DNA from 3 places in the Pseudomonas sp. JQ36 genome. Region 1 is predicted to be linked to each of the others. Evidence: predicted binding sites of a transcription regulator. Region 1 holds the regulator's gene; each other region holds the start of a gene.

Region 1 (8,179 bases):
CGACCTCAACGCCGGTCTGATCGACCAGAACCAGGCTAAGGCGCGCCGTCAGGAAGTCGCCCAAGAGGCTGAGTTCTACGGTTCGATGGACGGTGCCAGCAAGTTCGTCCGTGGTGACGCCATCGCCGGCCTGCTGATTCTGTTCATCAACCTCATCGGCGGTATGGCTGTCGGTATCTTCCAGCACAACATGACCTTCGCCGACGCGGGCAAGGTGTACGCCTTGCTGACCATCGGTGACGGTTTGGTGGCGCAATTGCCATCACTGTTGTTATCGACAGCGGCAGCGATCATGGTGACCCGTGCTTCCGGTTCGGAAGACATGGGCAAGCAGATCAATCGGCAGATGTTCGCCTCGCCCAAAGCCCTGGCGGTGGCCGCTGGTTTGATGGCAGTCATGGGTCTGGTCCCGGGCATGCCGCACTTCTCGTTCCTGAGCATGGCTGCGCTGGCTGCCGGTGGTGCGTACCTGTTCTGGAAAAAACAGAACGTCGCCAAGGTGCAGGCGCTGCAAGAGGTTCAGCGTCAGCAGGAACTGCTGCCGTCGCCGGCCCGCGCCATGGAAACCAAGGAGCTGGGCTGGGATGACGTGACGCCGATCGACATGATCGGCCTGGAAGTCGGTTACCGCCTGATCCCGCTGGTGGATCGCAATCAGGGCGGGCAGTTGCTGGCGCGGATCAAGGGCGTGCGCAAGAAGCTCTCGCAGGACCTGGGCTTCCTGATGCCGACCGTGCACATCCGCGACAACCTCGATCTGGCGCCGAGCGCCTATCGCCTGACCCTGATGGGTGTGATTCTGGCCGAAGCCGAGATCTACCCGGATCGCGAGCTGGCGATCAACCCGGGGCAGGTCTACGGCACGCTCAACGGCATTACCGCCAAAGATCCGGCTTTCGGCCTGGAGGCGGTGTGGATCGAAGTCAGCCAGCGCGCGCAGGCGCAGTCGCTCGGTTACACCGTGGTCGACGCCAGTACCGTGGTCGCGACCCACTTGAACCAGATTCTGTACAAGCACTCCAGTGAGCTGATCGGCCACGAGGAAGTGCAGCAACTCATGCAATTGCTGGCCAAAAGCTCGCCAAAACTGGCTGAAGAGCTGGTGCCGGGGGTGGTGTCGCTGTCGCAGCTGCTCAAAGTGTTGCAGGCGCTGCTGGCCGAACACGTGCCGGTACGCGATATCCGCAGCATTGCCGAGGCTATCGCCAACAACGCCGCCAAGAGTCAAGATACCGCCGCCTTGGTGGCCGCAGTACGCGTCGGCGTATCCCGCGCCATCGTCCAAAGCATTGTAGGCACTGACTCCGAGCTGCCTGTGATCACCCTGGAACCAAGGTTGGAACAAATATTGCTCAATAGTCTGCAGAAGGCAGGACAAGGCTCGGAAGAGGGCGTTCTGCTGGAGCCAAGCATGGCCGAGAAGCTGCAGCGTTCGCTTATCGAAGCGGCGCAGCGCCAGGAAATGCAAGGTCAGCCGGTGATCCTGTTGGTAGCAGGCCCGATCCGCGCGATGCTCTCGCGTTTCGGTCGCCTCGCAGTCCCGGGGCTGCACGTGCTGGCCTACCAGGAAATTCCGGACAACAAGCAAGTGACCATCGTTGCGACAGTAGGGCCCAACGGCTGAGGTAGTGGTTTATGCAAGTTAAGCGTTTTTTCGCCGCCGATATGCGTCAGGCCATGAAGCTGGTTCGTGATGAGCTGGGCGCTGATGCCGCCATCATTGGCAACCGCCGCATTGCCGGCGGCGTCGAGCTGACGGCGGCGCTGGATTACAAATTGTCGGCGCTGGCGCCACGGGTTCCGAACATGGAACTCGAGGACGAGCTGCGCAAGACCCAGTCGCGCATCGTGACCGCCCAGGCCGAGCTGAGCCTGCGTGGCGAAGCCGACGGCAACACCAATCGCCAGTTGTTCGCCGGGCTGCCGTTGACGGCCGGCCTGCCGCTGACCGCTGCCGAACCGTTGAGCGAACCGACTTACGCCGCCCCGGCGCGTACGGCTCCGGCACCTGCACCGGCGGCCGCTGGCGTCGATCCGCGTGCGCTGGATTCGATGCGTTTCGAATTGAACAGTCTGCGTGAGCTGATGGAAGTGCAGCTCGGCACCCTGGCCTGGAATCAGCTGCAAGGCAGCCGTCCGGCGCAAGCCAATCTGTATCGCCGTCTGCAACGCATCGGTCTGTCCGGACCGTTGTCGCGCGATCTGCTGGCGATGATTAATGATATCGAAGAACCACGTCAGGCCTGGCGCATGCTGCTCGCGCACCTGGCGCGGATGATTGCCGTACCGGAAGTCGAGCCGCTGGAAGAGGGCGGGGTGATTGCCATGGTCGGTCCGGCCGGCATGGGCAAGACCACCACCCTGGCCAAGCTGGCCGCGCGCTACGTGCTGAAATACGGCGCGCAGAATGTCGCGCTGGTGAGCATGGACAGTTTCCGTATCGGTGCCCAGGAACAACTGAAGACCCTGGGTCGCATTCTCAATGTGCCGGTGACCCACGTCGATCCGGGCCAGTCGCTGGTTCAGGCGCTCGACCCGCTGCTGCGCAAGCGCGTGGTGCTGATCGACACCGCCGGCTTGCAGGCCAGCGATCCGGCCTTGCGCATGCAGCTGGAAAGCCTGGCCGGGCGTGGCATCCGTTCAAAAAATTATCTGGTGCTGGCAACCACCAGCCAGAAACAGGTTCTAACCGCCGCGTACCACAGTTACAAGCGTTGCGGGCTTGCCGGCTGCATCCTGACTAAACTGGATGAGACGGCCAGTCTTGGCGAAGTATTGAGCCTGGCGATCAGTCATGAATTGCCGGTCGCGTACCTGACCGATGGCCCACGGATTCCGGATGATCTGCATCTGCCGCGCCGTCATCAACTGGTCAGCCGCGCCGTCAGCGTGCAAATGCAGGAAGAACCCAGCGAAGAAGCCATGGCTGACATGTTCGCTGATATCTACCACAGCCCGACCAAGCAGGTTGGCTGAGGTAATGAACCGTTTTTGTACCTACATCGATGGTCTGCCATGCATTGTTCCGGTTGAGAACGCGCAGCCAGTAATGTGGCCTCCGTCTATGCAAGACAAGGTAAAGAAATAACATGGGCAGCATGCATCCCGTACAGGTGATCGCGGTGACCGGCGGCAAAGGTGGCGTCGGCAAGACTAACGTGTCAGTGAACTTGTCTCTGGCGCTGGCAGAGCTTGGCCGTCGGGTCATGCTGCTGGACGCCGACCTGGGGCTGGCGAACGTCGACGTTCTGCTGGGACTGACCCCCAAACGCACTCTGGCCGACGTGATCGAAGGCCGCTGCGAACTGCGCGACGTGCTGTTGCAGGGGCCCGGCGGGATCCGCATCGTGCCGGCCGCTTCCGGCACCCAAAGCATGGTGCACCTGAGCCCGGCGCAACATGCCGGTCTGATTCAGGCCTTCAGCGACATCGGCGACAACCTCGATGTGCTGGTGATCGACACCGCTGCGGGTATTGGTGACTCGGTAGTCAGTTTTGTCCGCGCCGCCCAGGAAGTGTTGCTGGTGGTCTGCGACGAGCCGACCTCGATCACCGACGCCTACGCGCTGATCAAACTGCTCAACCGCGACTACGGCATGAACCGCTTCCGCGTCCTCGCCAACATGGCGCAGAGCCCGCAGGAAGGGCGCAACCTGTTCGCCAAGTTGACCAAGGTCACGGATCGCTTCCTCGACGTCGCCTTACAATACGTCGGCGCCGTGCCGTACGACGAAAGCGTGCGCAAGGCAGTGCAGAAGCAGCGAGCGGTCTATGAAGCCTTTCCGCGTTCCAAGTGCGCGCTGGCGTTCAAGGCGATCGCGCAGAAGGTCGATACCTGGCCGCTGCCTGCCAACCCGCGCGGACACCTTGAGTTTTTCGTCGAGCGCCTCGTGCAGCAAACAGCAGGGCCTGTGTTATGACCGCGAGCGGTATGAACTACTACAAGAAGTCGGCACGTGACGCGCAGTACGAGTTGATCGAGCGTTACGCGCCACTGGTCAAGCGCATTGCCTATCACTTGCTGGCGCGCTTGCCGGCGAGTGTGCAGGTTGAAGACCTGATTCAGGCCGGGATGATCGGCCTGCTCGAAGTCTCTACCAAATACGACGCCAGCAAAGGCGCCAGTTTCGAAACGTACGCGGGCATCCGGATCCGCGGCGCGATGCTCGATGAAGTGCGCAAAGGGGATTGGGCGCCACGCTCGGTTCACCGCAACACCCGTATGGTCAGCGACGCAATTCGCTCAATTGAAGCTAAAACCGGACGTGATGCTAAAGATCACGAGGTTGCGGCCGAACTCCAATTGAGTCTCGACGATTACTACGGGATTTTGAATGACACGCTGGGCAGCCGGCTGTTCAGTTTCGACGACCTGTTGCAGGACGGCGAACACGAAGGGCTGCACGAGGATGGCGCCAGTGCTCATCTTGAGCCGTCACGCGATCTGGAAGATGAACGCTTTCAGGCTGCGCTGGCGGATGCGATTGCCAATTTGCCGGAGCGTGAGCGACTGGTGTTGGCGCTGTACTACGACGAAGAGCTGAACCTCAAGGAAATCGGTGAAGTCCTTGGCGTCAGTGAATCGCGGGTCAGCCAGTTACACAGCCAGTGCGCGGCCCGTTTGCGGGGGCGTTTGGGGGAGTGGCGAGCGCGCTGAAGGCAGTGTGGGGACACTGCGAACGAGGCTGGTGCGGTGATGAACGGCACCGGTCTTGCTCTGTTGTGCTCCAGACAGTCATCGAGTGCTTTGCCGGATTGATTGAAGTGGCGCGTCCAGGTGCTGGGCGCGTTTAAGACTGCTTGGAGGTCGAATTGAACAAAGACATGAAAATCCTCATCGTTGATGACTTCTCAACGATGCGGCGGATCATCAAGAACCTGCTGCGCGATCTTGGGTTCACCAATACCGTCGAGGCCGACGATGGCACTACCGCCATTCCGGTACTCAACAGCGGAAGCATCGACTTTCTGGTAACGGACTGGAACATGCCGGGCATGACCGGTATCGACTTGCTGCGCCACGTACGTGCCGATGAAAAACTCAAGCATCTGCCCGTGCTGATGGTGACCGCTGAAGCCAAGCGTGAGCAAATCATCGAGGCCGCTCAGGCCGGTGTGAACGGCTACGTGGTCAAACCTTTCACGGCTCAGGCGTTGAAAGACAAAATCGAGAAGATTTTCGAACGCATCGGCTGATGACGCGCGGGGGAGCTATGGAGCATAACGAATCTTCACAGGGCGATTTCGAGTCGACCCTGAAAAAACACGCGGTCGAACTGGTCGAGAGCCTTGAAAAAGGCAGGTTCGGCGACGCTGTGCAACTGATCCATGAGCTCAATCAGACCCGTGACCGCGGCCTGTATCAGGAAGTGGGCAAGCTCACACGCGAACTGCACAGTGCGATCGTCAATTTCCAGATCGATCCGCACATGCCGCAGGCCGAGGAAGTGTCGCAAATCACCGACGCCACCGAACGCCTGGGCTATGTGGTCAAGCTGACCGAAGCCGCGGCCAACCGCACCATGGATCTGGTGGAGAGCGCCACCCCGGTGGTCAATGGCCTGGCTGAAGAAGCCCAGGCGCTGAGCACCGATTGGGGCCGCTTCATGCGTCGTGAGGTCGGAGCTGAAGAGTTCCGCGAACTGGCGCGCCGGGTCGACGGTTTTCTGTCACGCAGCAGCACGGACAACCGTGCGGTGTCGAGCAACCTCAACGACATCCTGCTGGCTCAGGATTACCAGGACCTCACAGGTCAGGTGATCAAGCGTGTGACCCAACTGGTCACCGAAGTCGAAAGCAATTTGCTCAAACTCGTCCTCATGGCCAGTCAGGTTGACCGCTTTGCGGGCATCGAACACGACCGTGCCGCGATGCTTGCAGAAAAAGATCCACAAAAACATCTCTCGCAGGGTGAAGGTCCGCAGATTCATGCCGATAAACGAGAAGACGTTGTGTCCGGTCAGGACGATGTGGACGATTTGTTATCCAGCCTCGGATTCTAGAGTTTTGGAATTTTAGGTTTTTTGGGTTTTTAGACCTGTAGGAGCACCCCATTAATGAGCTTCGGCGCCGATGAAGAGATCCTTCAGGATTTCCTGGTTGAGGCCGGCGAGATTCTTGAGCAACTGTCCGAGCAACTGGTCGAGCTGGAAAGCCGCCCGGATGACGCAGATCTGCTCAACGCAATTTTTCGCGGTTTCCACACTGTAAAAGGGGGCGCCGGCTTCCTTCAGCTCAACGAGCTGGTGGAGTGCTGTCACATCGCCGAAAACGTGTTCGACATCCTGCGCAAGGGTGAGCGTCGCGTTGATGCAGAACTGATGGACGTGGTGCTTGAAGCACTGGACGCGGTGAACAGCATGTTCAGCGAAGTCCGTGAACGTGCACCGATCACGGCGGCCACCCCGGAACTGCTGGCCGCGCTGGCGCGTCTGGCCGAGCCGCAAACGGCCGACGAAGCTCCGGCTTCGCCAGTGGCCGAGATGATCGAAGAACTGGTCGTCGAAGGCGATTCGAGCGATTCGGGCGACATCACCGATAACGAATTTGAACAGTTGCTGGATTCGCTGAACGCCGTCAAGGCCGAAGCCGAAGCCCCGGCTGCTGCACCTGCGCCGGCTGCCGATGCCGCTGCCAGCGATGAAATTACCGACGCCGAATTCGAGTCGTTGCTCGATCAGTTGCACGGCAAAGGCCAGTTCGCGGCGGACGCCGTGGCACCGGCAGCGGCCGCTCCGGCGGCACCGGCGGCGGGCGACAGCTCGGACATCACCGACGACGAATTCGAAGCACTGCTCGATCAGTTGCACGGCAAGGGCAACTTCGCCGTTGAAGCGCTGGAGTCGGCGATCGCCTCGGCACCGGTTGCGCCTGCCGCACCGGCGGCCGCCGCTGCCGGCAGCGATCTGATCAGCGATCACGAATTCGAATCGCTGCTCGACGAGTTGCATGGCAAAGGCAAGTTCACCGATGTTGGCGCCGCTGCTGCGGGCACCGCGTCGACCGTGGCCGCGCCTGCCGCCAAGGCTGCTGCCGCTCCGGCTGCTGCGCCGAAGGCTGCACCCAAGCCTGAGCCGAAAGCCGAAGCGCCAAAACCTGCTGCCGCTGCTGCACCGGCGCCGGCCCGTGCCGCAGCTGCTCCGCCGCCGGAAAAACCGGCGAGCGAAGCCGAGACCACTGTGCGGGTCGATACCGCGCGTCTCGACGAAATCATGAACATGGTCGGCGAGCTGGTGCTGGTGCGTAACCGCCTGGTGCGCCTGGGTCTCAACAGCGGCGACGAAGCCATGTCCAAGGCCGTGTCGAACCTCGACGTGGTCACGGCTGACTTGCAGACCGCGGTGATGAAGACCCGGATGCAGCCGATCAAGAAGGTCTTCGGGCGCTTCCCGCGTCTGGTTCGCGACCTCGCGCGTCAGCTCAAGAAAGAGATCAACCTGGAACTGGTGGGTGAAGAAACCGACCTCGACAAAAACCTTGTCGAGGCCCTGGCCGACCCGTTGGTCCACTTGGTGCGCAACGCGGTCGACCACGGCATCGAGTCGCCGGAAGAACGCGAAGCTTCGGGCAAGGCCCGTGGCGGTCGCGTGGTACTGGCCGCCGAGCAGGAAGGCGATCACATCCTGTTGTCGATCTCCGACGACGGCAAGGGCATGGACCCGAACGTGCTGCGTTCGATCGCGGTAAAACGCGGTGTGATGGACAAGGACGCGGCCGATCGCCTGAGCGATACCGAGTGCTACAACCTGATCTTCGCCCCGGGTTTCTCGACCAAGACCGAGATCTCCGACGTGTCCGGCCGCGGTGTCGGCATGGACGTGGTGAAGACCAAGATTTCCCAGCTCAACGGTTCGATCAACATCTACTCGACCAAGGGCCAGGGCTCGAAGATCGTCATCAAGGTGCCGCTGACGCTGGCGATCATGCCGACCCTGATGGTGATGCTCGGCAATCAGGCGTTCGCGTTCCCGTTGGTCAACGTCAACGAAATCTTCCACCTCGACCTGTCGACCACCAACGTGGTGGATGGTCAGGAAGTGGTGATCGTGCGGGACAAGGCGCTGCCATTGTTCTACCTCAAGCGCTGGCTGGTCAGCTCCGCCGCTCACGAAGAGCAGCGCGAAGGCCATGTGGTGATCCTTTCGGTGGGCACCCAGCGGATCGGCTTCGTCGTCGATCA
Region 2 (8,179 bases), 2.0 Mb from region 1:
CGAGGCAGGAGCGGTTTCCGTCAGATCAATCCTCTACAACGAATTATTCCAACGGTCTCGCAGAAACTCGTACAGGCGAAAAGCCCATAACGCGATTCTGACGAGGCGCCACATATGTTTAAGAAACTTAGACATACTTTGGCCCTTCTTGCGTGGGGCCAAACCTCCGATGCACTTTCCGGCGTACGAACACCTTCGGGACTACACGTGAGTATGTCCGCTAAGGCGGCCGGGTGTGGGTTCCCCGAATACAACACCGGCACGGGTCTCACACCGTGTCGAGGAACATGAAGTCTTTACGCTCCCGGCCACACTTCGCGAATACTTCATGAGTGGGCATCGTCATTGCGGATTTTATGACCGCCCTTAGAAAGCGATTTAAACAACTTGTATCAAGTCGTTAGGAGGCGCTAGCAACAGGACCGTTGCCCCCTTTCAAGCCCATCTGATACTTGCGCCAATGAGCAAACATGCATAACCTGACCGCACGTGAGTGTGTCCGCAAAGGATACGCAGGCCTTGGCCTCACCGAAGCCTGCAAAATGAAAACCGTCTCCTCAAGGCGGTTTTTTTTTCGCCTCGAAATTTGTTGACCACTTTCCCGCAACATCCAGTGAAAGTTCGCCCCCGCCTGATCGCCCTTCCCCAACTACCCTTCAAAAAGCCGCAGGAAGCGGCTCCCCGATTCAGCTCAAGGAACGACCATGTCCCTCTCCATCGTCCACAGTCGCGCCCAGATTGGCGTGGATGCTCCCGCCGTTACCGTCGAAGTCCATCTGGCCAACGGTCTGCCGTCGCTGACCATGGTTGGCCTGCCCGAAGCGGCGGTGAAGGAGAGCAAGGATCGGGTGCGCAGCGCGATCATCAATTCCGGGCTGCAGTTTCCGGCGCGGCGGATCACCCTGAATCTGGCGCCGGCGGATCTGCCCAAGGATGGCGGGCGCTTTGATCTGGCGATTGCCCTGGGGATTCTGTCGGCGAGTGTGCAGGTGCCGTGTCTGACGCTGGATGAGGTGGAATGCCTCGGTGAGCTGGCGTTGTCCGGTGCCGTGCGGCCGGTGCGCGGGGTGTTGCCGGCGGCACTGGCGGCGCGCAAGGCCGGGCGGGCATTGGTGGTGCCGCGGGCGAATGCCGAAGAAGCTTGCCTGGCCTCGGGTTTGAAGGTGTTTGCGGTGGATCATCTGCTGGAAGCGGTGGCGCATTTCAACGGGCATACGCCGGTCGAGCCTTATGTCTCGGACGGGCTGATCCATGCGGCGAAACCTTATCCCGACCTCAACGAAGTACAAGGGCAGATGGCCGCGAAACGGGCGCTGCTGATTGCGGCGGCAGGCGCGCACAACCTGTTGTTCAGTGGGCCACCGGGAACCGGCAAGACCTTGTTGGCAAGTCGCTTGCCCGGGCTGCTGCCGCCGCTGTCCGAATGCGAGGCGCTGGAAGTGGCGGCGATTCAATCGGTCGCCAGCGGCGTGCCACTGACCCATTGGCCACAGCGGCCCTTTCGCCAGCCGCACCACTCGGCCTCCGGGCCGGCACTGGTCGGTGGCAGCTCGAAACCGCAACCCGGCGAGATCACCCTCGCCCACCACGGCGTACTGTTTCTCGATGAGCTGCCGGAGTTTGATCGCAAGGTGCTGGAGGTGCTGCGCGAACCGCTGGAATCCGGGCATATCGTGATTGCCCGAGCCAAGGATCGCGTACGCTTTCCCGCGCGTTTCCAGTTGGTGGCGGCAATGAATCCTTGTCCCTGTGGATATCTTGGCGAGCCGAGCGGCAAGTGCTCGTGTACACCGGACATGGTGCAGCGCTACCGCAACAAGCTATCGGGGCCGTTGCTGGATCGGATCGATCTGCACCTGACGGTGGCGCGGGAAGCGACGGCGTTGAATCCGGCAGTGAAGCCAGGCGAGGACAGCGCCAGTGCGGCAGCCGTGGTGGCCGAGGCACGCGAACGACAGCAAAAGCGTCAGCGTTGTGCCAATGCGTTTCTCGATCTGCCAGGCCTGAAGCGGCACTGCAAGTTATCCACAGCCGATGAGAAATGGCTGGAATCAGCCTGTGAGCGGCTGACCTTGTCGCTGCGCTCAGCCCATCGTTTGCTCAAAGTCGCCAGAACCCTGGCAGACCTTGAGCAAGTCGATGCAATCAAGCGCGAACATCTGGCCGAGGCGTTGCAATACCGGCCAGCGACGCCTTAATGCTCGGTCAGATCAACCAGCGGCGTCTGCCGCACTTCGGTTTCACGCCCGGCCTGAATCTCGGTCACGCGCTTCAAGGCGTTATCCACAGCGCCTTTGTTTGCGAGCAGGCTGTAGCTGATCTGAAACTGTTGGCTGGCCTTTGGCGCAATGGTCGGCACCAGATTCAGCGGACGCTGATAGCGGCGGTTGTAAGAAAAACTGGTGCCCGGCTCAAGCCCAGTGACATAGCCCTGCCCTTGGGTGTCAGTGTTTTTCCACAGGGAAAACACCGGCAACTGCTGAGTGTTGAAGCCAACGGAGACACCGAGGCTGCCGGCCTTGTTGTGCAAAACGGTCAGGGTTTCGCCTTTGGCGTCGGCATAGGGCACGACGTTGTAGACGGTTTCGTCGTAGTCCTTGGTCGGTGCGCGGTAGGTCTGCCAGTCGGGCAAGTCGCCCTTGGCCTTGTCGTTGAATGGCGAGACCTGTTTTACCGGCGCAGCAAAACGGGCGCCCTGCTCGAGGAACGGCGTGCTGAAGTTGCTGTGATACAGCGCCTGGTATTCCTTCGGATAATCGCCGTTGTTGGTCAGCGTATCGTTGAGGGCAAAGCGCACGCTGCCCGGCTCGGTGACCAGCTCGGTGACGACCGAGAAGTCTACTTTCTTGAAGGCCTGCTCCTTCAGTTCGCCGCGCAGGCTGATGGCGTACGGCGGCTTCTCATCAATGTGCAGGGTAACGCTGCTGGCCGGGATGTTGGCGGCGCGCCCGTGCAGAGTCAGCAACTCGCCATTGTCCATGCCGGGATGGCCGACCCATTCGTACCCGCAGCGGGTCACCAGCTCGTTGAAGCCTTCCAGCCAACCCAGCCCGCCGCGCCCGTTGAGTTCGATGAAGGCCGGGTTGACCACTTCCTTGACCGGCGAATCCCAGCCCATGCGCACATTTCCTACAGACGCCTGCAGGACATTCATGCCACGGGTCGGCACCACCGAGAGTTTCATCGAGCCGTTATCGATATCGACGATGCTGACACCTTCCTGTCGTCCGCCGTGCAAGGTTCGCAGACTCACGGAGAACGGCTTGTCGGCTTTCACCCCGAGCTGCTCACTGGTGATGCTCCAGTTTTGCGCGGGCTTGTTGGTATCGAGAAGTACGTAATCCCAGGCCATGGCGTGGGAAGCAGCAGAGAGTGCGCCGAGTGCAACGGCGAGTTTGAGCGGGGTCATGGCAGCAGCCTTTATTGGAGTTGTGCCATTTTTATAGCGCTGCGGAAACGTTTCAGCAAGTGCGTTGGAGCTTGCGATCGTGTGATTTACCAAGAATTGGCGGGGATCCATTCGCGAGCAAGCTCGCTCCCACAGGGATCTCGGGTGTTCACAGAAATCGTGATTCACGCCGGAAACTGTGGGAGCGAGCTTGCTCGCGAAGGCTATATCAAGGCTGTATCAACGAAAGCGATCAACCTCGGAGCGCAAGTCCGCCGCCAGTTTCTCAAGCTCTTTGGCGGTCACGGCCAAGTTAGAAACAACCTCACGCTGCTCACTGTTGGCCAGCGCAATGCTCTGCAGGTTACTGCTGAGCAACGTCGCGGTGCTGCTCTGCTCCTGGGTCGCGGTGGTGATCGCCGCGAACTGCTGCCCTGCCGAACGGCTCTGCTCATCGATCCGCGCCAGCGCCGAAGCGACATTGGCGTTACGCGACAGGCCTTCCTGCATCAGCACATTGCCCTGCTCCATGGTGCTGATCGCGTTGCCGGTTTCCTGCTGGATGCTGTGGATCATCCCGGAAATTTCATCGGTGGCCTGACGGGTGCGCGAAGCCAGGTTGCGTACCTCATCGGCGACCACGGCAAAACCACGGCCCTGTTCACCGGCGCGGGCCGCTTCGATGGCCGCGTTGAGCGCCAGCAGGTTGGTCTGTTCGGCGATCGAGGTGATCACGCTGACAATGCCGCCGATTTCCTGGGAGCGCTGACCGAGGGTGTTGATCACGGTCGCGGTGGTGTTCAGTGCACCTGCGATCTGCTCCAGCGAGGACGAGGCTTCTTCCATCGAGCTACGACCGATTTGCGTCTGCTGGGCATTTTCCTGCGCCAGACGCTGAGTCGCACCCATGTTGTCGGCGATGTTCAGCGAAGTGGCGCTGAACTCTTCCACCGCGCCAGCCATGCTGGTGATTTCTCCAGACTGCTGCTCCATGCCTTCGTACGCACCGCCGGACAAACCAGACAGCGCCTGGGCGCGGCTGTTGACCTCTTCCGAGGCGCGGCGGATGTGCTCGACCATGGTCGACAGGGCCTGGCTCATCTGGTTGAACGCGCGGGACAGCTGGCCGATCTCGTCATTGCTCGACACGTTCAGGCGCACGCTCAGATCACCGGCACCGAGGGCTTCGGCCTGGCGCACCAGATCACTCAGCGGCGCCAGTTTGCTGCGCAGCAACCACACCACCGAACCGACGGCCAGCAGCATGGCCAGCAGACTGCCGATAGCCAGTTGCGTGCCGACGCTCCAGGTCACCGCGCGAATTTCGGCTTTAGGCATGCTCGCCACAACCGCCCACGGACCACCGTCGAATGGCACGGAAACGCTGTAAAAATCTTCGTTCTTGTCGCTCCAGAACTGCCCCTTGCCCGGGGTTTTGGCCAGGCCGCCGATCACCGTGACCGCCTGATCCAGTGCCTGGACACCCGCCGGCGCCACCAGCCATTTGTTCTGCTCATCCAGCAGCGCCAGCGAACCGGTCTGGCCAATGCGGAAGCGCTTGAGGTTGTCGAACTGGGCGTTCTGCGCGTCGGTGTAGTCAAAACCAACGAACAACACCGCAATCACCTTGCCGCTGCTGTCGCGCACCGGGGTGTATTGGGTCATGTAGGAGCGATCAAACAGCAACGCGCGGCCGACGTAGCCTTGCCCGGCCATCAACTTCGCATAAGCCGGGTGCGCATGATCGAGCAAAGTGCCGATGGCGCGCGTGCCGTCCTGTTTGGTCAGCGAGGTGCTGACCCGCACGAAGTCTTCGCCGCTGCGTACGAACAACGTGGCAACCCCAGCGGTCATTTGCTTGAACTCGTCGACTTCCTTGAAGTTGTTGTTCAGCACTTCGCTGCCCAGGTGCAGGCCAGGAGTCTGGGTACCGGCCACCGCCACCGGTGCATCCGGGTGAATGCTCAGACCGGCGCTGAAGCGCTTCTCGAACAGCCCGCTCAGGCGCTGGGTGCTTTCACGCAACGTGCCGTGGAAGGTGCTCAACTGGTCGGCCAGCAGCCGCGCTTCACTGGCGAGGTGTTCTTCACGGGTGGCGAGGTTGGCGGTATCCAGCGAACGCAGAGCAAAGACAGTACTGCCGCTGATGACAATCGCCAGTATCACGGCGAGCGCGAGGCCCAGCTGCGAGGCGATCCGAGCGCGAGGTTGAGACATGGACAGCTCCTGGCCGAACTTGCCGATCCTCCTTGATCGCAGCTCGGATAATTTTCTAATGGGGGTGAATCGTGGATACCTGCACGACGGTTCCACATGCACGTATTCGGCGGTAAAGCCGAATACTTGAGCGAACAGCAGGGTTATGGCACAAGGCCGGCATTGTGGCGGCTCTAACGTTTCAGCTCAAGCGTGTTACATCCGGCAGCGCCATGGCCCGCACTTCGCCTTGCAGGAAGTCGCTGAGACGGCGCAAACGTTCACCCCCGGGACGGGTTTTCGGCCACACCAGGTAGTAATTCAGGCCGCTGGCGACGGCAGTCGGCCACGGCAGGCTCAGTCTTCCTTGCGCCACATCCTCGGCGACCATCAGCAAATCGCCCATCGATACCCCGTAACCACGCGCCGCGGCAATCATGCCCAGCTCCAGGGTATCGAACACCTGTCCGCCCTTGAGCGAAACCTGATCGGACAGCCCCATATGTTCCAGCCAACTGCGCCAGTCGCGCCGGTCCGGGGTCGGGTGCAGCAACTCGGTGGAGGCCAACCGCGTCACATCCCAGGGTTGATCGTTCAGCAGGTTCGGCGCGCCGACAGGAATCAATTCCTCGGGAAACAGCAGGCTGGCCTCCCAATCCGGCGGGAAGTGCCCATCGCTCAGCAGCACCGCGCAGTCGAAGGGCTCGTTGTTGAAGTCCACCGAATCCACGTCCATCCAGGCACTGGTCAGTTGCACTTCGTTGCCGGGCTGTAGGTGACGAAAACGGCTGAGCCGGGCCAGCAGCCAGCGCATGGTCAGGGTCGACGGCGCTTTCATGCGCAGAATGTCGTCTTCGGCGCGCAAGGTGTTGCAGGCGCGCTCCAGGGCCGCAAAACCATCGCGAATCCCCGGCAACAGCAGCCGCGCCGACTCGGTGAGTTGCAGGTTGCGTCCGCTGCGGTGAAACAGCTTGCAGGCAAAGTGTTCCTCCAGTGTCTTGATGTGCCGGCTGACTGCACTCTGGGTGATCGACAATTCCTCGGCCGCCCGGGTGAACGAGCTGTGCCGCGCCGCCGCTTCGAATGCGCGCAGGGCATACAAGGGAGGAAGACGACGGGACATACACAAAGCTCCTTTGGCGGCATCCGGCCACCCCGGCGAGGTTTACTCATGATGAGTTTTAATCATGCCACCCATCCTTTTTATCCTTTTGTGCAAACCCTGCCAAGCGCCGAGAATCGACGGTCTCTTGTTCCCTCTGATTGATGGGTGGTGATGACCATGCAGCATCCTGTGCGTACCGAACTCTGGGCCATCCTGCGGCTGGCGGGGCCGTTGATCGCCTCACAGTTGGCGCACATGTTGATGGTGCTGACCGACACCCTGATGATGGCGCGCCTCAGCCCCGAAGCCCTGGCGGGCGGCGGGCTGGGTGCAGCGAGTTATTCGTTCGTGTCGATTTTCTGCATCGGCGTGATCGCCGCGGTCGGCACGCTGGTGGCGATCCGTCAGGGCGCCGGCGACATCATCGGCGCGGCCCGCCTGACTCAGGCCGGGTTGTGGCTGGCGTGGCTGATGGCGCTGGGGGCCGGGCTGCTGCTGTGGAATCTGAAGCCGGTATTGCTGCTGTTCGGCCAGACCGAAACCAACGTTAGCGCTGCTGGACAATTTTTGATCGCTCTGCCCTTCGCCCTGCCCGGCTACCTGAGCTTCATGGCCCTGCGCGGCTTTACCAGTGCGATCGGCCGGGCAACCCCGGTGATGGTCATCAGCCTCGGCGGCACCGTGGCCAACTTCCTGCTCAATTACGCATTGATCACCGGCATGTTCGGGCTGCCGAAACTGGGGTTGACCGGCATCGGCCTGGTCACGGCAATCGTTGCCAACTGCATGGCGCTGGCGCTGGCCTGGCACATTCGCCGGCATCGGGCCTACGACGCTTACCCGCTGCGCGCCGGCTTGTCGCGGCCAAATCGTCAGTACCTGAAAGAACTGTGGCGCCTCGGTCTGCCGATTGGTGGCACCTACGCGGTGGAAGTCGGCCTGTTTGCCTTCGCGGCGCTGTGCATGGGCACCATGGGCAGCACGCAACTGGGCGCACACCAGATCGCCCTGCAGATCGTTTCGGTGGCGTTCATGGTGCCGGCGGGAATGTCCTACGCGATCACCATGCGCGTCGGCCAGCACTACGGCGCCGGGCAACTGAGCGATGCGCGGATGTCCGGCCGGGTCGGCATCGTCTTTGGTGCGGTGGTGATGCTGGGTTTCGCCATGGTGTTCTGGCTGTTGCCGAACCAGTTGGTCGGGTTGTTCCTCGATCACAACGATCCGGCCTTTGCCGAAGTGATTCGTCTGGCCGTGAGTCTGTTGGCGGTGGCGGCGTGGTTCGAGCTGTTTGACGGTACGCAGACCATCGCCATGGGCTGCATCCGTGGACTCAAGGACGCAAAAACCACCTTTTTGGTCGGCCTCGCTTGTTATTGGCTGATTGGCGCACCGGCGGCGTGGTGGATGGCGTTCCATTTGAACTGGGGGCCGACTGGCGTCTGGTGGGGTCTGGCGCTGGGGCTGGCCTGTGCGGCGGTGAGTTTGAC
Region 3 (8,179 bases), 3.0 Mb from region 1:
TGTTGCGCACGCGGACCGAGGGCTATGCCGGCGTTATCGAATTGCTCATCGCCATCGATGCCAACGGCAGGCTGCTGGGGGTGAAAACCCTGCGGCACAATGAAACGCCGGCGCTCGGCGGACTTATCGGCGACTGGCCGAATCACTGGCTGGCGACATTTACCGGCAAGTCGCGCAACGCACCTGACGATGCGGGCTGGGCACTGAAAAAAGATCAGGGACAGTTCGATCAACTGGCGGGCGCGACCATCACGTCCCGGGCAACCGTCAATGCCATTCATGACGCCCTGCGCTACTTTGACGAACATCGGGCAACCTTGCTGGGGAGCGGATCATGAGCCGGCCAACGAATCTGACAAACACGTTGATGTTGATGCTGCTGCTTGGCACCAGCGCAACCCTGTCGGGCGCGCTGGGCATGCTGTTGATGTCGAGCGCTGTGGTGGTGGTTTATGGCACATGCATCGGCCCGCTGCGCTCGAAGTTGTCGGGCATTAGCCTGATGCTGGCCAGTGTGCTGCTGGCCGCCACCCTGACCAGTTGCGCCAATATCCTCGCGCAACGCTGGGCGCTGCAGTGGCACCAGGCACTCGGAGTCTATGGCGGGCTGATTGCCTTGCAATGCGTGGTGCTGGAATACAATGGATTCTTTCGTCAGGCGCTTGCCCAGCGCCTGAGGTTTTTTGGCCTGGCAAGCGGGCTGCTACTCGCGCTGGCGGCACTGCGTGAACTGTTCGGTCAGGGCCACCTCGGCCGTGGCCTGTCTGAACACTGGCAAGGCCTGGTTCTGTTCAGCGACGGGCTGCATTTGCTCACCCTGGTTCCCGGAGCCTTCATCCTGCTCGGGCTACTGCTCGCCGCCCGCCAGGCATGGACTCGCTCGAACGCTCTCTCCAAGGAAACACATCACCCATGAATGCCGCAAAACGTCTGGAAATCTTCCGCAGACTTCATGAAGACAATCCCGAGCCGAAGACCGAGCTGGCCTATTCCTCGCCGTTCGAATTGTTGATCGCGGTCATTCTCTCGGCGCAATCAACCGACGTTGGCGTCAACAAGGCCACGGCCAAACTGTTCCCGGTGGCCAATACCCCGGCAGCGATCCACGCGCTGGGCGTCGAAGGGCTCTCCAAATACATCAAGACCATCGGCCTCTATAACAGCAAAGCGAAAAACGTGATCGAGACCTGCCGCATGCTGGTCGAGCTGCACAATGGCCAAGTCCCGCAGACCCGTGAAGAACTGGAAGCGCTGCCAGGCGTCGGTCGCAAGACGGCCAACGTGGTCCTCAACACCGCTTTTCGCCAGTTGACCATGGCGGTCGACACGCACATTTTTCGCGTGAGCAACCGCACCGGCATTGCCCCGGGCAAAAATGTGGTTGAAGTGGAAAAGAAGCTGATGAAGTTTGTGCCAAAAGACTACCTGCTGGACTCCCACCACTGGCTGATTTTGCACGGTCGCTATGTGTGCCTGGCGCGCAAGCCGCGCTGTGGCAGCTGCCGGATCGAAGATCTGTGCGAGTACAAACACAAAACCTCGGACGATTGATTGGCTATTGGAATAATTGATTCTTCGATTGAAAAAATCTTTTTTACCCGCGGCAGGAATATCGATATAAGGAGCGCCAAAGGCAGTCTTAGCCTGGAGTTCACCTTATGACTGACAGTAAAGAACAACCGGACGTAGATGAAGATTTTACCGAGGTGGAAACCGACGACGCCGAACCGGTGGTCGAGGTCGCCAAGACCAATCTGAGCAAACGTCGCACCATCGATAACATGCTTGAGGAGCGCCGACTGCAAAAGCAATTGGCCGATTACGATTTTGATCTCTGACACTTGAAAGCCTCCCGAACCGGAGGCTTTTTACTTTCTGCACAATCCGACACTGAGCGGCCCATGCCCCGTCGGCATTCATGATCATCAGACCAGTCCGTTGCGTTGTGCCAATTCAATCAGGTCCACCAGCGAGCGGGCATTGAGCTTCAATAACAGACGGGTCTTGTAAGTGCTGACCGTCTTGTTGCTGAGAAACATGCCATCGGCAATTTCCTTGTTGGTCTTGCCACGCGCCAATTGCTGCAACACCATCATTTCGCGCCCGGAGAGGCGATCCACCATATCGGCCTCACTCGCATTACCAAGACTGGTACGCACGGTGTGCAGGGCCTGGTTTGGAAAATAGCTGTAGCCGGACAGCACAGCTTTGATCGCACTCAGCAACTCAGTCAGATCCTGTTGTTTACATACATACCCCGCAGCACCCGACTGCATGCAGCGCATTGAAAAATGCCCCGGTGCCTGGGAGGTCAATACCAGAACTTTCAACGGCATGGGTGTCGAGTTCAGACGCGCAATAACTTCAAGACCATCGAGTTTCGGTATTCCGATATCCAGAATAACGATATCCGGCATCTGTTCACGTGCAAGTTGCAAAGCATCCACACCATTATCCGTTTCTGCAATGACTTCGTAGCCATGACGCTCCATCAGCATACGCACAGCAAGACGAATGACGGGATGATCATCCACGATCAGCACTTTATTCATGGGCAAGTCCAGTTTCGCTGTTCGAATTTTTAGAGCACGCACAATAGCCCAGTCACTTCTGACATGGCACAAGAGAGTTTCATTGCAATCCCAGCAAAGGACATTCCCTACAGCAAATAAAGATTATTCCTACAAAAAAATCCATACAGGCGATTTTTAAATGGGCTGACGTATCTTCCCGCCTTCACATCGACGCGAAAAACATGGCGTCCTGAAAGCCAAGCGTACTCCTCCTTTGAAGCAAACGACTCTGTGAGCGACTGAAAAAACGCGATAATTCATTGACTGCACATCGCTACGCACCGTCAGCCCCCGGCGGATTATAAATTGTAAAAAACAACATGAAACCCATCAAAAACACTTTGATAAATCAACGTCTGAAACAAGATACTTCTACCCAAGCGATTTTTTTTAATATAAAAATAGCGCAACTACCAAGTTGTAGGTATCCATACAAAACAATTCAACACAAGCACTGGAAACATATTTAATGAGCACTCCCCATGATAAAAATCAAAAGAAAAATAACCAACCCCATGACTGTAATTGCGATATTTGCATTTATTTCCGAATCATCAGCTGCCATTTCCCTGCCCTTCCTTGATAACACCGAAAGGGAGGTCTATATCTGGTTCCTGATCAGCTTTCCGTTCTACTTGTTGCTGCTATTCTTTTTAACGCTGAACTTCAACTACCGTTCGCTTTATGCGCCTTCGGATTTCGATAAGGACGACAGCTTCCTGAAAAATTTCGAGGAGTTGAAACAGCGCGAGCTGCACTCCTGCTCGCCTCCAGCAAAAGCGTTTGTGGGAGCAGGCGAAACATCAGCTGCAAACGGATTGGAATGGACTTTGTCTGTCCATAGCATCGACCTCAGGCAACTCCCCCCTGGCGGCGCTGGCGAATCCTGCGCGGAGCGACCGTGGATTGAGCACAACATTCAGCTGCCTAAATCCATCGGCACATTGTGTGCCATAGATGTACGGCGGTTGAGCAGCGCTCAGGCGTTCAATGCGCTGGTCGAACACTTTCCGCATCTTGGCAAGCAACCGCCCAGGGCAGTGGTATTTCTGACCGACACCGCGTGCGAAGTTTTGCTCAAGCAAATTATCCCCGGCCTTATCAAACAGTCGAAAAAAAGCGGAGGCGCCAAACTTCTCGTTGCTTACAACGTGAGCACGCAAAGCACCACGGTTTTGAAAGGAGCATGAACGCAGAGTAGATGCCAGAAGTGGACATTCAAGAAAATGCCGGAGTTAACGGTAACGATCAAAGCTGTGGATTAACATCAGACAAACACAGAAAAGAAAATGGCGGCATTGTCATTGAGACAAGCCGCCATTTTTACAGCCCTGTAAGGCTTAGAACAGCTTGCGGCCTTTGTTGGCAGCAATGCGCATGCGCAGCGCGTTGAGCTTGATGAAGCCCGCCGCGTCGGCCTGGTTGTAGGCGCCGCCGTCTTCTTCGAAGGTCGCGATATTGGCGTCGAACAGCGAATCGTCGGACTTGCGGCCGGTAACGATCACGTTGCCTTTGTACAGTTTCAGGCGAACCACACCGTTCACGTTGACCTGCGAAGCGTCGATCATCTGTTGCAGCATCAGACGCTCCGGGCTCCACCAGTAACCGGTGTAGATCAGGCTGGCGTATTTCGGCATCAGCTCGTCTTTGAGGTGAGCGACTTCGCGGTCCAGGGTGATCGATTCGATGGCGCGGTGCGCGCGCAGCATGATGGTACCGCCCGGGGTTTCGTAGCAGCCACGGGACTTCATGCCCACGTAACGGTTTTCAACGATGTCCAGACGACCGATACCGTGAGCGCCACCAATCTTGTTCAGCGTTGCCAGTACAGTGGCCGGAGTCATTTCGACGCCGTCCAGCGCGACGATATCGCCGTTACGGTAGGTCAGTTCCAGATATTGCGGGGTGTCGGGAGCCTTCTCCGGGGAGACGGTCCAGCGCCACATGTCTTCTTCGTGCTCGGTCCAGGTGTCTTCCAGCACGCCGCCTTCATAGGAGATGTGCAGCAGGTTGGCGTCCATCGAGTACGGGGACTTCTTCTTGCCATGACGCTCGATCGGGATCGCGTGCTTCTCGGCGTAGTCCATCAGCTTCTCGCGGGACAGCAGGTCCCACTCACGCCATGGCGCAATCACTTTCACGCCAGGCTTGAGTGCGTAGGCACCCAGTTCGAAACGCACCTGGTCGTTGCCCTTGCCGGTGGCGCCATGGGAAATGGCGTCGGCGCCGGTTTCGTTGGCGATTTCGATCAGGCGTTTGGCGATCAGCGGACGTGCGATGGAAGTACCCAGCAGGTACTCGCCTTCGTAAACGGTGTTGGCGCGGAACATCGGGAACACGAAATCGCGCACGAATTCTTCGCGCAGGTCATCGATGTAGATTTCTTTGACGCCCATGGCCTGAGCCTTGGCGCGAGCCGGCTCGACCTCTTCGCCCTGACCCAGGTCAGCGGTGAAGGTCACCACTTCACAGTTATAAGTATCCTGCAGCCACTTGAGGATCACCGAAGTGTCCAGGCCGCCGGAATACGCCAGAACGACCTTGTTTACGTCCGCCATGCCATCACTCCACGGGGTTCTACGGAAAGCCGAGGAGTCTACCGCTCAAATGCAATAATTTACAGAGGCGCGACAGCTTAAGACGACAAAGCGACAGAATCTGTCGAGAGCGCGACGATGACCGATGAGTCAGGAAGTCGCCGCAGCATTGGCTGGTGTGCTGGCTTGCGGCGCTGGCGCGGTAGTCGGCGCCACTCGCGCAAGCTTCACGCTGACCCGGCGATTCTTCGCCCGGTTGGCCGCATTGTTGTTTGGCACCAGCGGGTATTGCTCGCCATGGAAACGCACGGTGATTTGCGATTCGGCGATACCGTTGGCCTTGAAAAAATCGACCACTGCCAGCGCGCGACGGCGCGACAGTTCACGGTTGGTCAGACGGTTGCCGCTATTGTCGGAATAGCCATCGAGTTCGATGTAATTGACCGTCGGATCGGCCTTCATGTACTCGAGCATTACCTGCAACCTGGCCTTGGCGGCGGCATCCAGATCGGTGCCTTCACCGGGGAAGCCGATCTGCGATTGTTTGACCTGATCGAAATTCTGCGGCAGCAATTTCGCCACACACGTCTGGTAATCATTGAACGCTTTGCTGAACTTAACCGGCAGCAGACGCACTTCCGAACCCCGGCCATCGCCAGACGCACGGCGCACCACCGGACTGCGACCATCGAGCAGACCGCTGATCAATCCGCCGGCCTGGGCTTGTGAGCTGTTGAACAGCACGTTGCCGGTACCAATCCTGACGCTGCCCAGGTTGATGTCGTTGCGCCCCGGCTGCCATGGCGCCGCCGCCGCAAGCAACGTCGCCGAACCGCCGCCGAGCATGGCGTTGTAGGCATTGAGGCGGAATATCGCCTGCTCGCCGGCCTTGCGCACAAACTGGCCCGAACCGAAATCGGTGATCGGCTGGGTCAGGCGGCACTCGAACTTGTCGCCCTCGACCGTCCACTCAATGTTCTCCAGACGCGTCTGGTAAGTCAGCGCCATCGCGGGGAGGCTGGCAAACACACTGAGCAAGGCTAAATATCGCTGGCGCACGGGAGGCTCCATTGGCTTCTGTCACACAAAGACCGATTCACACTATGTTTACGGCATACCTACGGGATATCGGAAGGTTCCTGCAAAACTTGATAGCGGGTGCCTGCAAGAGTCTTTTCCGGTAGCATTCCCCTCAGTTTGACCCGCCTGGAATCCCCTCATGTCCGACCGCCTGACCCTGCTGCGTCCCGACGACTGGCACATTCATCTTCGCGATGGTGCCGTGTTGACCAATACCGTTGCCGATGTTGCGCGCACCTTTGGCCGCGCCATCATCATGCCCAACCTGGTACCACCGGTGCGCAACGCCGCTGAAGCCGACGGCTATCGCCAGCGGATTCTCGCTGCCCGCCCGGCCGGCAGTCGCTTCGAACCGCTGATGGTGCTGTACCTCACCGACCGCACCCAGCCCGAAGAAATTCGTGAGGCCAAGGCCAGTGGTTTCGTGCACGCCGCCAAACTGTACCCGGCCGGCGCCACCACCAACTCCGACTCCGGCGTGACCAGTATCGACAAGATCTTCCCGGCGCTGGAAGCCATGGCTGAAGTCGGCATGCCGCTGCTGATCCACGGCGAAGTCACCCGTGGCGATGTCGATGTCTTCGACCGCGAAAAGATTTTCATCGATGAGCACATGCGCCGTGTGGTCGAGCGTTTCCCGACGCTCAAAGTCGTGTTCGAACACATCACCACCGGCGACGCCGTGCAGTTCGTCAACGAGGCTTCGGCCAACGTCGGCGCCACCATCACCGCGCATCACCTGCTGTACAACCGCAACCACATGCTGGTGGGCGGGATTCGGCCGCACTTCTATTGCCTGCCGATCCTCAAGCGCAATACCCATCAGGAAGCCCTGCTCGACGCCGCCACCAGCGGCAGCGCCAAGTTCTTCCTCGGTACCGACTCGGCGCCGCACGCCCAGCACGCCAAGGAAGCCGCCTGCGGCTGCGCCGGCTGCTACACCGCGTACGCCGCCATCGAGCTGTATGCCGAAGCGTTCGAACAGCGCAATGCGCTGGACAAGCTCGAAGCATTCGCCAGCCTCAACGGCCCGCGCTTCTATGGTCTGCCGACCAACACCGATCGCATCACCCTGGTTCGCGAAGAATGGACCGCCCCGACCAGCCTGCCATTCGGCGAGCTGAACGTTATCCCGCTGCGCGCCGGTGAAAAACTGCGCTGGCGCCTGCTGGAGGAACACGCGTGAGTGAAGACCATTTCGACGACGAACTGGACGGTCAAGGTGGCGGCGGCGGTTCCCGTCATCCAATGGCAGCGCGTTTTCGCGGCTACCTGCCGGTTGTTGTCGACGTAGAGACCGGTGGCTTCAATTCGGCCACCGACGCTCTGCTGGAGATTGCCGCGACCACCATCGCCATGGATGAAAAGGGTTTTGTCTACCCGGATCACACCTACTTCTTCCGCGTCGAGCCGTTCGAAGGCGCCAACATCGAAGCAGCCGCGCTGGAGTTCACCGGGATCAAGCTCGATCACCCGCTGCGCATGGCCGTCAGCGAAGAAACCGCGCTGACCGACATCTTCCGTGGCATCCGCAAGGCGCTGAAGGCCAATGGCTGCAAACGGGCGATCCTGGTCGGCCACAACAGCAGTTTCGACCTTGGCTTCCTGAATGCTGCGGTTGCGCGTCTGGACATGAAGCGCAACCCGTTCCACCCGTTCTCCAGCTTCGACACCGCGACCCTGGCCGGTCTGGCGTACGGTCAAACCGTCCTGGCCAAGGCCTGTCAGGCAGCGGACATCGACTTCGACGGCCGTGAAGCGCATTCGGCGCGTTACGACACCGAGAAGACTGCCGAGCTGTTCTGCGGCATCGTCAACCGCTGGAAACAGATGGGCGGCTGGGAAGATTTCGACGACTGATCCTCGTCGGGTATTTCCCGCGCATAAAAAAACCGGCCACATGGGCCGGTTTTTTTTGTACCGCGACGTGCGCCTTACAGGGCTGCAGCGTTCTCGGTCAGGTAAGCCGCAACGCCTTCTGGCGAAGCG

Evidence for each region. Region 1 encodes FliA, which starts transcription of late flagellar genes. Its sites were predicted from a motif close to CTAAAGTTTNNNNNNNNNNNGCCGNTAA; they were not measured.
Region 2: ACS4NR_RS20715 (methyl-accepting chemotaxis protein) is a predicted target of FliA. The motif match lies at 5,709-5,736, and genes of this name have one in related genera.
Region 3: ACS4NR_RS15750 (flagellar protein MotY) is a predicted target of FliA. The motif match lies at 6,236-6,263, and genes of this name have one in related genera.

Annotation. Positions count from the first base shown of each region.
Region 1 covers NZ_CM132642.1:472,187-480,365, forward strand. The annotation lists gene flhA (flagellar biosynthesis protein FlhA) at 1-1,624, shown strand, start outside; gene flhF (flagellar biosynthesis protein FlhF) at 1,636-2,976, shown strand; gene fleN (flagellar synthesis regulator FleN) at 3,090-3,920, shown strand; gene fliA (RNA polymerase sigma factor FliA) at 3,917-4,657, shown strand; gene ACS4NR_RS02320 (chemotaxis response regulator CheY) at 4,825-5,196, shown strand; gene ACS4NR_RS02325 (protein phosphatase CheZ) at 5,214-6,002, shown strand; gene ACS4NR_RS02330 (chemotaxis protein CheA) at 6,057-8,179, shown strand, end outside.
Region 2 covers NZ_CM132642.1:4,576,179-4,584,357, forward strand. The annotation lists gene ACS4NR_RS20705 (YifB family Mg chelatase-like AAA ATPase) at 705-2,198, shown strand; gene ACS4NR_RS20710 (aldose 1-epimerase family protein) at 2,195-3,409, opposite strand; gene ACS4NR_RS20715 (methyl-accepting chemotaxis protein) at 3,629-5,605, opposite strand; gene ACS4NR_RS20720 (LysR substrate-binding domain-containing protein) at 5,787-6,707, opposite strand; gene ACS4NR_RS20725 (NorM family multidrug efflux MATE transporter) at 6,867-8,179, shown strand, end outside.
Region 3 covers NZ_CM132642.1:3,510,873-3,519,051, forward strand. The annotation lists gene ACS4NR_RS15715 (RnfABCDGE type electron transport complex subunit G) at 1-338, shown strand, start outside; gene ACS4NR_RS15720 (Rnf-Nqr domain containing protein) at 335-916, shown strand; gene nth (endonuclease III) at 913-1,551, shown strand; gene ACS4NR_RS15730 (PA3496 family putative envelope integrity protein) at 1,659-1,838, shown strand; gene ACS4NR_RS15735 (response regulator transcription factor) at 1,926-2,552, opposite strand; gene ACS4NR_RS15740 (hypothetical protein) at 3,056-3,763, shown strand; gene ACS4NR_RS15745 (argininosuccinate synthase) at 3,914-5,131, opposite strand; gene ACS4NR_RS15750 (flagellar protein MotY) at 5,261-6,169, opposite strand; gene pyrC (dihydroorotase) at 6,330-7,376, shown strand; gene rnt (ribonuclease T) at 7,373-8,050, shown strand; gene ACS4NR_RS15765 (peroxiredoxin) at 8,125-8,179, opposite strand, start outside.